One region of the Streptomyces sp. NPDC048696 genome, then DNA from elsewhere that is predicted to be linked to it. Evidence: predicted binding sites of a transcription regulator. Region 1 holds the regulator's gene; the other holds the start of a gene.
What was found. The regulator HrcA, encoded in region 1, represses chaperone genes, less so after heat shock. The targets are predictions, from matches to a motif close to TTNGCACTCNGNNNNNCNGAGTGCNAA.
Positions count from the first base shown of each region.

Region 2: the regulator HrcA is predicted to act here: its motif matches at 5,048-5,074, upstream of groES (co-chaperone GroES).

Region 1 is NZ_JBICVJ010000005.1:32,229-38,904, forward strand. Features, by position in the region: gene ACGFRG_RS11835 (16S rRNA (uracil(1498)-N(3))-methyltransferase) at 1-424, opposite strand, end outside; gene ACGFRG_RS11840 (nitronate monooxygenase) at 421-1,503, opposite strand; gene dnaJ (molecular chaperone DnaJ) at 1,676-2,812, opposite strand; gene hrcA (heat-inducible transcriptional repressor HrcA) at 2,813-3,829, opposite strand; gene ACGFRG_RS11855 (MBL fold metallo-hydrolase) at 4,008-4,736, shown strand; gene ACGFRG_RS11860 (DUF3097 domain-containing protein) at 4,776-5,573, shown strand; gene hemW (radical SAM family heme chaperone HemW) at 5,827-6,676, opposite strand, start outside.
Region 2 is NZ_JBICVJ010000015.1:71,776-78,451, forward strand. Features, by position in the region: gene ACGFRG_RS28035 (carbohydrate ABC transporter permease) at 1-698, shown strand, start outside; gene ACGFRG_RS28040 (hydroxyacid dehydrogenase) at 914-1,900, shown strand; gene ACGFRG_RS28045 (ester cyclase) at 2,035-2,730, shown strand; gene groL (chaperonin GroEL) at 2,853-4,481, opposite strand; gene groES (co-chaperone GroES) at 4,593-4,901, opposite strand; gene ACGFRG_RS28060 (polysaccharide deacetylase family protein) at 5,182-5,901, opposite strand; gene ACGFRG_RS28065 (polysaccharide deacetylase family protein) at 5,898-6,676, opposite strand, start outside.

The DNA of each region.
Region 1 (6,676 bases):
TGCCCGACTCACGGGCCGTACTGCGCCACTTGGCCAGGGACTTGGCGCCCCGCTCGCCCTTCCACTGGGTGATGCACCGCGCGGCCTGCCACGGCACCACGGCGTCGACGCCGGTCTCGGTCATCGTCTCCACGGCGACCTCGCCCCGGTCGCCCTTGGGCAGCGCCTGGACGACGGTGATCCTGACCTCGGGCTCGGGCTCGTGGCGTACCGCGTCGAGCCGTACGACGAGCCGGTCCTTGCCCTCGGTCTCCAGGACCACGGCGTCGGCCCAGTCGCCGTGCCCGTCGGTGAGGACCACGTCCTCGCCGGGACCGAGCCGCTTGACCGAGACGGCGTGCCGTCCCTCGGGCCCGTCCAGGACGTACCGGCCGTCCGGTCCCACCGCTGTGAAACCGTCGACCACGAAGACCGGGGCGGTCATGACGCACTCCTCATGTTTCTCGATGCCGCCGCCAACGCGGCCAGCGAAGCGTCCAGTTCGGCCGCCAGTACCTCCACCAGCCGCCCGGCGGGCAGCTCGCGCGCGAGCCGGTGGCCCTGGCCCGCCCACAGCGCCATGCCCTGGGCGTCACCGGCCGCCGCGGCGGCCCGCCGCAGTCCGGTGGTGATCTGGTGGACCTCCGGATAGGCGGCCGGCGCGTACGGCCCGTGCTCGCGCATGAACCGGTTGACCAGGCCGCGGGCGGGCCGGCCGGAGAACGCGCGGGTCAACTCCGTACGGGCGAACAGGGGGTTGGTCAGGGCCTGCTTGTGCAGCGCGTCGGCGCCGGACTCCGGGCAGGCCAGGAACGCCGTGCCGAGCTGCGCCGCGTCCGCGCCCGCCGCGAGCACCGCCGCGATCTGGGCGCCGCGCATCAGGCCGCCGGTCGCGATGATCGGCAGCCGCACGGCCTCGCGGACCAGCGTGATCAGGGTGAGCAGCCCGATCCCGGAGCCGTCGGCCTGCGGGTCGTCGCGGTGCGTCGACTGGTGCCCGCCGGCCTCTATCCCCTGCACGCACACGGCGTCCGCACCGGCGCTCTGCGCGGCCAGCGCCTCGTCGGGGGTGGTCACGGTGACGACGGTGTACGTGCCGAGGGCGGCGAAGGCGGCGAGCACCTCGGGCTCGGGGCAGCCGAAGGTGAACGACACGGCCGGGACCGGGTCGTCGCGCAGGATCGCCAGCTTGGCCTCGTAGCCGTCGTCGCCGCCGGAGTCCGCCTCGCCCAGCGGTGTCTCGTACCAGGTGGCCTCGCCCGCCAGCTGGTGCCGGTAGACGTCGATGACCGCGGGGTCGGTGTGCGGGGGCTGCGGCATGAACAGGTTGACGCCGAAGGGGCGGCCGGTGAGCCGGCGCAGCTGCTTGATCTCCTGGTACATCCCGTCGGCCGTCTTGTACCCGGCGGCCAGGAATCCGAGCCCGCCGGCCTCGCAGACCGCGGCGGCGAGACCGGCGGCGGAGACACCACCGGCCATGGGGGCCTGCACGATCGGATACCGGCAGAGATCGGTCAAAGCCATGCCCGCATCGTGCCACGGGTGCGCCCCGGCACCGAATCCCCCTCCCACCGCGGGCTGCGCCCCGGGCCCCTGCTGACCTGCGGGCCGGTGGGGGCTGGTCGCGCAGTTCCCCGCGCCCCTAAGAGGGCCCGAAGGGCCCATCAAGGGGCGCGGGGCTGTGACATTTCGCGGCTCAGCGGCCGTTGAACGCGTCCTTCAAGCGGGAGAACAGGCCCTGCTGGCCCGGCTGGAACTGGCCCAGGGGGCGCTCCTCGCCGCGCAGCTTGGCCAGCTGGCGCAGCAGGTCCTCCTGCTGCGGGTCCAGCTTGGTCGGCGTGGTGACCTCGACGTGGACGATCAGATCGCCCCGCCCGCCGCCGCGCAGATGCGTCACACCGCGCCCGTGCAGCGGGATGGACTGGCCCGACTGGGTGCCCGGGCGGATGTCCACCTCCTCCATGCCGTCCAGCGTCTGCAGCGGCACCTTGGTGCCGAGCGCCGCCGCCGTCATGGGGATCGTCACCGTGCAGTGCAGATCGTCGCCGCGCCGCTGGAAGACGTCGTGCGGCAGCTCGTGGATCTCCACATAGAGGTCGCCGGCGGGGCCGCCGCCGGGGCCGACCTCGCCCTCGCCCGCCAGCTGGATCCGGGTGCCGTTGTCGACACCGGCCGGGATCTTCACGGTCAGGGTGCGCCGCGAACGGATCCGGCCGTCGCCCGCGCACTCGGGGCACGGGGTCGGCACCACGGTGCCGAAGCCCTGGCACTGCGGGCACGGCCGCGAGGTCATGACCTGGCCGAGGAAGGAGCGGGTGACCTGGGAGACCTCACCGCGGCCGCGGCACATGTCACACGTCTGCGCCGAGGTGCCGGGGGCGGCGCCCTCGCCGGAGCAGGTCGTACAGACGACCGCCGTGTCGACCTGGATCTCCTTGGTGGTCCCGAAGGCCGCCTCGTTGAGGTCGATCTCCAGGCGGATCATGGCGTCCTGGCCCCGGCGGGTCCGCGAGCGCGGACCGCGCTGCGAGGCCGTGCCGAAGAACGCGTCCATGATGTCCGAGAAGTTCCCGAAGCCGCCCGCGCCGAAGCCGCCCGCGCCACCGCCGCCGGAGGACGACAGGGGGTCGCCGCCGAGGTCGTAGACCTGCTTCTTCTGCGGGTCCGACAGCACCTCGTAAGCGGCGTTGATCTCCTTGAACCGCTCCTGGGTCTTGGGGTCGGGGTTCACATCGGGGTGAAGTTCCCTCGCCAGCCGGCGGAACGCCTTCTTGATCTCGTCCTGCGATGCGTCGCGGCGTACGCCCAGTACGGCGTAGTAGTCCGTGGCCACTTACGACTCCGCCAGGATCTGTCCGACGTAACGTGCCACTGCGCGTACCGCTCCCATCGTTCCGGGGTAATCCATGCGGGTCGGGCCGACCACGCCGAGTTTGGCGACCGCCTCGCCGCCCGAACCGTAGCCGACCGAGACGACGGACGTGGAGTTCAGCCCTTCATGGGCGTTCTCATGCCCGATTCGTACGGTCATGCCCGATTCCTTGGCCTCGCCGAGCAGTTTGAGGAGCACGACCTGCTCCTCAAGTGCCTCCAGCACCGGCCGAATGGTCAGGGGAAAATCATGTCCGAAGCGGGTCAGATTGGCGGTGCCGCCGATCATCAACCGCTCCTCGGTCTCTTCGACCAGGGTTTCGAGCAGGGTGGCCAGGACCGTCGAAACGGTTCCTCGGTCCTCCGGCTCGAAGGACTCCGGCAGGTCCTGCACCAGCTGCGGTACGTCGGCGAAGCGCCGCCCGACCACCCGGCTGTTGAGCCGGGCCCGCAGATCCGCGAGCGAGGTCTCGCCGAACGGCGCCGGGCAGTCGACCAACCGCTGCTCGACCCGCCCGGTGTCCGTGATGAGCACCAGCATGAGTCTGGCGGGCGCGAGTGAGAGCAGTTCCACATGCCGCACGGTCGAGCGTGTCAGCGACGGGTACTGCACCACGGCGACCTGCCGGGTCAGCTGGGCGAGCAGCCGCACGGTCCGCGCCACCACGTCGTCGAGGTCGACGGCGCCGTCCAAGAAGTTCTGGATGGCCCGCCGCTCCGGCGACGTCATCGGCTTGACGCCCGCGAGCTTGTCGACGAACAGCCGGTAGCCCTTGTCCGTGGGGATGCGACCGGCGCTGGTGTGAGGCTGGGCGATGAAGCCCTCCTCCTCCAGGACGGCCATGTCGTTGCGCACGGTCGCCGGCGAGACGCCGAGCGCGTGCCGCTCGGTCAGGGCCTTCGACCCCACCGGCTCCTCGGTCCCGACATAGTCCTGGACGATCGCGCGCAGGACCTCCAGTCTGCGTTCACTGAGCACCGCGCACACCTCCAGCTGTGGTCCCTGGCCGCTCTGCCTGGCACTCTGTGCGTTCGAGTGCCAGCATTCCCCCGGCCAGTGTACGGCCGACCGGTACACCCCTAGCAAGGGCGGCCACCCTTACCGCTCGCGGCGCGGTCGAGCGACGCGCCCGGTGACCCGGGATACCGTCGCGGTCATGGGCATCGACACGACGGACATCCGCTGGGAGGAGTCCGGCTGGGAACGCCTGGGCGACGGCGTCGGCCGCCGCAGGCTGCCCGGCTGGGACGCGACGGCCGGCCTGGTCGTCGGCGAGCGGGCGGTACTGCTGTACGACACGGGGTCCACGCTGCGCGAGGGCGCCGAACTGCGCGCCCAGGCGCAGGCGCTCGCCGGGCGCCGGGTCACCCACATCGCGCTCAGCCATCCGCACTTCGACCATGTGCTCGGCACGGCCGCGTTCTCGGGCGCCGAGGTGTACGGGGCGGTGGGCATCGACCGGGTCCTGGACGGCGAGGCCCTGAAGGCCGACGCGACGGCGCACGGGGTCCCGGCCGCGCAGGCCGCCGAAGCGGCCGACCTGCTGGTGCGGCCGCACCACTTCGTGAGCGGCGAGTGGACGCTGGACCTGGGCGGCCGACAGGTGCTCCTCGCCAACGTGGGCCCCGGCCACTCCGGCCACGACCTCGTGCTGCTGATCCCCGGCTCCCCCGAGATCGTCTTCTGCGGCGACCTGGTGGAGGAGTCCGGCGAGCCGCAGGCGGGCCCCGACGCGGTCCGCACCCGCTGGCCCGCCGCGCTGGACCGGCTGCTCGACCTGGGCGGGGAGGACGCGGTGTACGTGCCCGGGCACGGGGCGGTGGTGGACGCGGCGTTCGTACGGGGGCAACGGGCGTCGCTGGCGGCCCAATTCGGCGTGTCGTAACCCGCCCGGGGTCGGTGATCAGCCCGTATTCTCATCCGAATGCGCAGCTACAGCCCGGATCTGACCCCGCCCTGGAAGAAGCAGGCCCCGGCCCCCGAGGTCGCCGCCGAGCCCGATCTGGTGGTGGAGGAGGTGACGACCGGCTTCTGCGGGGCGGTGATCCGCTGCGAGGCGGGCACGGTGACGCTGGAGGACCGCTTCGGCAAGCACCGGGTGTTCCCGCTGGCGCCGCGCGGGTTCCTGCTGGAGGGCAAGGTGGTGACGCTGGTCCGCCCCTCGGCCGCGCCGTCCCGCCCCACCCGTACGGCGTCGGGGTCGGTGGCGGTGCCCGGGGCGCGGGCGCGGGTGGCGCGGGCGGGGCGGATCTATGTCGAGGGGCGCCACGACGCGGAGCTCGTGGAGAAGGTGTGGGGCGACGACCTGCGGATCGAGGGCGTCGTCGTCGAGTACCTGGAGGGCATCGACGACCTCCCCGCGATCGTCGCGGACTTCGCCCCCGGACCCGACGCGCGCCTCGGAGTCCTGGTCGACCACCTGGTCCCCGGCTCGAAGGAGTCCCGGATCGCGGCGGCGGTCACGGGCGAGCACGTCCTGATCGCCGGGCATCCGTACATCGACGTGTGGGAGGCGGTGAAGCCGGCGTCCGTCGGGATCGGGGGGTGGCCGGTGGTGCCGCGGGGTGTGGACTGGAAGACGGGGGTGTGCGCGGCCCTGGGCTGGCCCCCGCACACGGGCGCGGCGTGGCAGCACATCCTGTCCCGCGTCCACACGTACAAGGACCTGGAGCCGGAGCTGCTGGGCCGGGTGGAGGAGCTGATCGATTTCGTGACGGCGTAGTTGGGGACCGGGGTTTGGTTTTCCCCCACCCCACCCCTTCCCGAAACCCTCCGGGGGATCTGGTCGGCTGCGGCCCGGTGGGAACTGCGCGCGCAACCCAGCACGGTCGGCAGCCGGAGAGTGGGTGCAGGGGGCGCAGCCCCCGCGCGGGGTCCGGGGCGCAGCCCCGGGAAACCCTCCTCAACCCCCACCCGCCCCCGGAGGCCACGCGGCGGAGCCGCAAATGTCACAGCGGGAAGGTGCGGGGTGGGGGTCAATCCACCAGGTCGCGGACCACCGCGTCCGCCAGCAGCCGCCCCCGCAGCGTCAGCACCGCCCGGCCGTCGGCGTACGGGCCCGGGTCGAGCAGCCCGTCGGACAGCGCGCGGCGCGCCGCCGCGAGGCCCGTCGGGCGCAGCAGGGACAGCTCGCAGCCCGCGCGCAGGCGCAGTTCCAGGAGGATGCGCTCGACCCGGCGGTCCTCCGAGGACAGGACCTCCCGGCCCGCCCCCGGGCTGCGGCCGACGGACAGCGCCGACGCATACGCCCCGGGATGCTTCACGTTCCACCACCGCACGCCCCCCACATGGCTGTGCGCCCCCGGCCCCGCCCCCCACCAGTCCGCCCCGCGCCAGTACAGCTCGTTGTGCAGGCACCGCCCGGCCTCGGACGTGGCCCAGTTCGACACCTCGTACCAGTCGAAGCCCGCCTCGGCCAGCACCGAGTCGGCGATCAGATAGCGGTCCGCGTGGACGTCGTCGTCCGTCATCGGGACCTCGCCCCGGCGGATGCGCCGCGCCAGCTTGGTGCCCTCCTCGACGATCAGCGCGTACGCCGAGATGTGGTCGGGGCCCGCGCCGACCGCCGCCGCCAGCGACGCGCGCCAGTCGTCGTCCGACTCCCCGGGCGTCCCGTAGATCAGGTCCAGGTTGACGTGGTCGAACCCCGCCGCCCGCGCCTCGGCGACGCACGCCTCGGGGCGCCCCGGCGTGTGCGTACGGTCGAGGACCTTCAGTACGTGCTGCTTCGCGCTCTGCATGCCGAAGGACACCCGGTTGAAGCCGCCGGCCCGCAGCTCCTCCAGATACGCCCGGTCCACCGACTCGGGGTTCGCCTCCGTCGTC
Region 2 (6,676 bases), on a different contig from region 1:
TCAAGGGCTTCGACCTCGGCAGAAACCTCTCCGGCCTGGCCTCCTACAACGACGGCGTCTACTTCCGCTGGTATCTCAACTCACTGCTGTACGCGGGCGGGGGCGCGGTCGTCTGCGCGCTGATCAGCGTCGCCGCCGGGTACGCCTTCGACAAGTACCGCTTCCGGGGCAAGGAGAAGCTGTTCGGGGTGGTGCTGCTCGGCGTGCTCGTGCCGTCCACCGCGCTCGCGCTGCCGATGTATCTGCTGGCGAGCAGGACGGGGCTGGTCAACACGTACTGGTCGGTGCTGATCCCCGTGCTTGTGAACCCGTTCGGCGTCTATCTCTCCCGGGTGTTCAGCGCGAGCTATATCCCCGACGAGGCGCTGGAGGCGGCCCGTATCGACGGGGCCGGCGAGCTGCGCGCGTTCTGGTCGATCGGGCTGCGCATGGTGATGCCCGGGTTCGTGACCGTGTTCCTCTTCCAGTTCACCGCGATCTGGAACAACTTCTTCCTCCCCCTGGTGATGCTCTCGGACCAGAAGCTCTTCCCGCTGAGCCTCGGCCTTTACGCGTGGAACTCCAACACCCACGCCGAGCCCTCCTTCTACCCCCTCGTCGTCACCGGCTCCCTGCTCGCCGTCCTCCCCCTCGTCGTCGCCTTCGTCGCCCTCCAGCGGCACTGGAAGGCGGGTCTCACGGCGGGCAGCGTCAAGTGACCGAACGGGCGGACAGCCGGTTACCCATGGACAACGCCCCTGTGAGGAGCCCGAGTTCCACCATGCACCACGCCACTGACAACGGCCCGACCAAACCCGGCCCGACCGAGCCCGGCCCGACCGCCCCGGACGCGTCCGAACACCGCCCGGCCGAGCCCGACGCCTCCGAACCCCACGCATCCGAGCCCCGCCGCCTCCCCGCCGTCCTCCTCGCCATGGGACCCGGGATCGCCGACCGGCTGTTCGCCGAGCGGCACCTCGTCCGGCTCGCCTCGCTCGCCCGTACCGACCCCCGCCTCGTCGCCCATGAGCTGGTCTCACCCGCACCGGCCGTGGCGGCGGCTCTCGCCGAGGCCGAAGTGCTGCTGACCTGCTGGGGCGCGCCCGCGCTCACCGCCGAGGTGCTGGCCGCCGCGCCCCGGCTGCGGGCCGTCGTGCACGCCGCCGGGTCGGTGAAGCACCACATCACCGACGCGTGCTGGGACCGGGGCATCGCGGTGACTTCGGCGGCGGCCGCCAACGCGCTGCCGGTAGCCGAGTACACGCTGGCCGCGATCCTGTTCGCGGGCAAGCGCGTGCTGCCCGCCGCCCAGCGGTACGCCGGGCTGCGCGCCCCGCACGACTGGCTGCGGGAATCCGACGGCGCCGGCAACTACCACCGCACGATCGGCCTGGTCGGGGCGGGCCGGATCGGCCGCCGGGTGATCGAACTGCTGCGGCCGTTCGACTTCCGGGTGCTGCTGCACGACCCGTACATGGACGCGGTCGAGGCGGCGGAGCTGGGCGTAGAGCTCGTCGGCCTGGACGCGCTCTGCGCCCGCAGCAGTGTCGTCTCGGTGCACGCACCCCAGCTCCCGGCCACCGAGCACATGATCGGCGCCCGCCAGCTGGCCGCGATGCCCGACGGGGCGACACTGGTGAACACCGCGCGCGGGTCCCTGGTGGACGAGTCCGCCCTGCTCGGCGAGCTGGTCTCCGGCCGGCTGCACGCCGTACTGGATGTCACCGAGCCCGAACTCCCGCCCCGTGAGAGCCCGTTGTACGACCTGCCCAATGTACTGCTCACCCCGCACATCGCCGGGTCGCTCGGCAACGAGCTGCACCGGATGGCCGACCAGGCGCTCGACGAGCTGGAGCGGTACGCGGCCGGGGTGCCGTTCGCCGACCCCGTACTCCCGGCGGCCCTGCACCACTCGGCGTGAGCCGCCACGCCCGCCGCCACGCCCCCGCCGCGCTCCCGGCACGCCCTCGCCGGTCGCCGCCCCGCTCCCCCGCCCGGCCTGGTCAAATCTCACTAAAATGGATGTATCGCACCCCGAGCCAGCCGGGAGACGCCATGACATTCGCACAGATAATCGACTTCAAGACCGAGCGGTTCAGCGACCTGGACCAGCTCATGGATCAGTGGATCGAGCTGACCAAGGGCAAGCGGACCGCCTCCCACAACGTCATCGGCAAGGACCGCTCCGACGCCTCCCACTTCGTCGAGATCGTCGAATTTCCCTCGTACGAAGAGGCCATGGCCAACTCGAACCTCCCGGAGACCAACCGGATCTTCGAGGAGATGGTGGCGCTCTGCGACGGTATGCCCACCTTCACGGACCTGGATGTGGTGCGCAACGACCAGTTGAACGCGTCAACCGCCCGCCGGTTCTTCCACGAGATCGCCACGGGCGGCAACCTCGACGCGATCAACGAGGTGTTCGCGGCCGACTACGCCGACCACGACGTCCTCAAGGAGAAGGACACGGTCGTCGGCTCCGACGGGATACGCGACGACGTCACCGGGTGGCGGGCGGCCTTCGACTACACCTTCGACCTCGACCGGCAGATCTGCGAGGGCGACGACGTGGTGACGCTGTGGACCTGGAAGGCCACCCACAAGGGTGACTTCATGGGCATCCCGGCCTCCGGCAAGCAGGTCACCATGACCGGCACCACGATCTTCCGGTTCAAGAACGACAAGATCCAGGAAGGCTGGTGGCACTACGACGCCATGAAGCTGATGAGGCAGCTGGGCGCCATCGACTGAGCCGCCGAAAGCCTCCCGAAACCGGGAACACGGCAACGGGGAAGGCCCCCGCCCCCGCCGAAATGGCGGGAACGGGGGCCTTCACGCGTATCTGCCTACGCGAGCCCAGCCGTCGTACGACGTCAGTGGCTGTGGCCGTGACCGTGGCCGTGACCGGCGTCGGCCTCATCGTCGGCCGGCTTCTCGACGACCAGGGTCTCGGTCGTGAGCAGCAGGGAGGCGATGGAAGCGGCGTTCTCCAGGGCGGAGCGCGTCACCTTGACCGGGTCGATGACGCCGGCCTTGACCAGGTCGCCGTACTCGCCGGTGGCGGCGTTGAAGCCCTGGCCCTTGTCGAGCTCGGCGACCTTCGAGGTGATGACGTAACCCTCAAGACCGGCGTTCTCGGCGATCCAGCGCAGCGGCTCGACGGCGGCGCGGCGGACGACCGCGACACCCGTGGCCTCGTCGCCGGACTTGCCCAGGCCGCCGTCGAGCACCTTGACGGCGTGGACGAGCGCGGAGCCACCGCCGGAGACGATGCCCTCCTCGACCGCGGCGCGGGTCGCCGAGATGGCGTCCTCAAGGCGGTGCTTCTTCTCCTTGAGCTCCACCTCGGTGGCGGCGCCGACCTTGATCACGCAGACACCGCCGGCGAGCTTCGCCAGGCGCTCCTGCAGCTTCTCGCGGTCCCAGTCGGAGTCCGTGGACTCGATCTCGGCCTTGATCTGCGCGACACGGCCGGTCACGTCGGCGCTGTTGCCACCGCCGTCGACGATCGTGGTGTCGTCCTTGGTGACGGTCACGCGGCGGGCGGAGCCCAGCACGTCCAGACCGGCCTGGTCGAGCTTGAGGCCGACCTCCTCGGCGATGACGGTGGCACCGGTGAGGGTGGCCATGTCCTGGAGCATCGCCTTGCGGCGGTCGCCGAAGCCCGGGGCCTTGACGGCCACGGCGTTGAACGTGCCGCGGATCTTGTTGACGACCAGGGTCGACAGGGCCTCGCCCTCGACGTCCTCGGCGATGATCAGGAGCGGCTTGGAGGAGCCGGCCTGGATGACCTTCTCAAGCAGCGGCAGCAGGTCCTGGATCGAGGAGATCTTGCCCTGGTTGATCAGGATGTACGGGTCGTCGAGGACGGCCTCCATACGCTCCTGGTCGGAGACCATGTACGGGGACAGGTAGCCCTTGTCGAAGGCCATGCCCTCGGTGAACTCCAGCTCCAGGCCGAAGGTGTTGGACTCCTCGACGGTGATGACACCGTCCTTGCCGACCTTGTCCATCGCCTCGGCGATGAGCTCGCCGACCTGGGTGTCCTGCGCGGAGAGCGCGGCCACGGCGGCGATGTCGGACTTGTCCTCGATCGGGCGGGCGGTCGCGAGCAGCTCGTCCGAGACGGCCTTGACCGCCGCGTCGATGCCCTTCTTCAGGGCGGCCGGGGAGGCGCCGGCGGCGACGTTGCGCAGGCCCTCGCGGACCAGCGCCTGGGCCAGCACGGTGGCGGTGGTGGTGCCGTCACCCGCGATGTCGTTGGTCTTGGTCGCCACCTCCTTCACGAGCTGGGCGCCCAGGTTCTCGTACGGGTCGTCGAGCTCGACCTCGCGGGCGATCGTGACACCGTCGTTGGTGATGGTGGGAGCGCCGAACTTCTTGTCGATCACGACGTTGCGGCCCTTGGGGCCGATCGTCACCTTGACCGTGTCGGCAAGCTTGTTGACGCCGCGCTCAAGGGCGCGACGGGCGTCCTCGTCGAACTTCAGGATCTTCGCCATGGGAGCGGTTCAGCCCTCTCGGAAAACTCGGTGAATGAAAACTGCGCCCCTCGCCGCCCGGCTAGCGGGTTGACCAGGGGCGCAGCTCAGGCACATGTGCCGGTGAAGCGATTACTTCTCGATGATCGCGAGCACGTCGCGAGCCGAGAGGACGAGGTACTCGTCGCCGTTGTACTTCACCTCGGTGCCGCCGTACTTGCTGTAGAGCACGACGTCGCCGACGGTGACGTCGAGCGGAAGGCGCTCGCCGTTCTCGAAGCGGCCCGGGCCCACGGCGAGGACGACGCCCTCCTGGGGCTTCTCCTTCGCGGTGTCCGGAATGACCAGGCCGGAGGCCGTGGTCTGCTCGGCGTCGAGCGGCTGGACCACGATGCGGTCCTCAAGCGGCTTGATGGCAACCTTGGAGCTGGCGGTCGTCACGATCCGGTCTCCCCCTTCGGAGATCTCACGGGGTTAACTGTTTGGGGTGGCGACCAGGTGGATCCGTCGTCGCGGGTGCCGGACCTGCCCGTCGCTGTGTTGGCACTCTCCGGTGGGGAGTGCCAGAGCCGAGACTAGGACGGCGGTTAGCACTCGGTCAAGCGGAGTGCCAAGCCGATGGCCGTGGCGGCCGGATTCGCGGACGTGGGGGGCGCTTTCCCGGTGCGGTTGTTTCGGGTGGCGACAAGCCCGGCGCGGCCCGCAGGCGAACCACGAGCCCCTACATGTAATCCTCCAGCCGCCCCACGGTGAACCCCTGCTCCTGGATCCGCCTCAGCATCCGCGCGGCGCGCGCCGCCGGGGTGCCCGGGCCGGTGCAGCGGGCCAGCACGATGTCGCCGGGACGCAGCCGCGCCCCCGAGCGGTAGCGCAACGCGTCCCCCCGCGCCGACATCGACGCCCGCCACAGCACCAGCGACCGCACCCCGCACGCCCGCGCCGCCCGCAGGGTGTCCGCGTTGTACGCCCCGGACGGCGGGCGGAACAGCTGCGGCCGCACCCCGCGCCCGCAGATCTCCGCCCGCTGCCCCTCGTACGGCAGCGCCCGCAGGTCGGTGGCGTGGCCGGACGGCGCGGCGAAGGTGGAGACGGGCAGCTTCAGCTCGCGGACCATCCGCTGGAGCGCGGGGTCCCGTACGGCTCCGTCGTACGTCACGAAGACGACCTTCTGCCGGTCGGGCAGCGGCACCCGGTCCACCACGAACGGAAGTGCGAGGCGGCGCGCGGGGGGCGCGGGGGCGGGCGGGAGCGGTCCCGCGAGCCCCCACCGCCGTGCGGCGGCCTCGCGCCCGCCCGTGCGGGGCGCGACCTTCGCCGCCGCCTTGCGGCCGAGGCGCCCGATCGGGTCGACGGACTGCGCGCAGCCCGCCATGGAGAACAGCGAGACCGCGAGCGCACCGGCCACCAGCAGACCGGCCAGCCGCCGGTGCGCGCGTGTCATACGTAGTCCTCCAGCCTGGCCACCGCGTACCCCTTGTCGGTGACCACCTTCATGACGTTGCGGATCATGTCGGGCATGGTGCCCTTCCAGTCCTCGCGTCCCCGGAAATGGGTGAGGATGATGTCGCCGGGGTGCAGGTCGCGGTCCCACTCGCGCCATTCCATGTGATCGGGAAACGCCTCCGCCGCCCACAAGGGCACGGCTTTGACGCCACACGACTGAGCCGCGCGCAGCGTGTCCTCGTTGTAGTTGCCGTATGGCGGCCGGAAGAGCCGGGGCCGTTTGCCCGCCCATTTCTCGATCTTGTCCTGCTGGTCGCAGATCTCGTGGTGCTGGGTGTCGTACGAAAGCGCGGGCATATAGCGGTGGTTGAGGGTGTGGTTGTTGAGGGTGACGCCGAGGCCCTGCATCCGCTTGAAGTACGGGTAGTCGGTGCGGACGAGGTAGTCGCTGAGGAACGCGCTGTACGGGATGCGCAGTTCCTGCATCATCTTCAGCAGCGCCGGGTCCTTCTCGGCCCCGTCGTCGATGGTGAGGAAGACGATCCGCTTCTTGGTCGGCACGGTGGTGAAGACGGGCGGCAGCGAGTCCCCGCCGTCGGTCTCGAACCCCGGCCGGTTGGTGATCTTCGGTTTGACGGCGGGCGGGGCGGGCGCGGCCAGCGGCACCTTGGCCAGCTTCCACTTCTTGGTGGCGGCGACCCGCGCGGCCTGTGCCTCCTTGAGCTGGTCGGAGTAGCCGGCCAGGGCGCGGGCGGCGTCGTTCTGGTACGCCT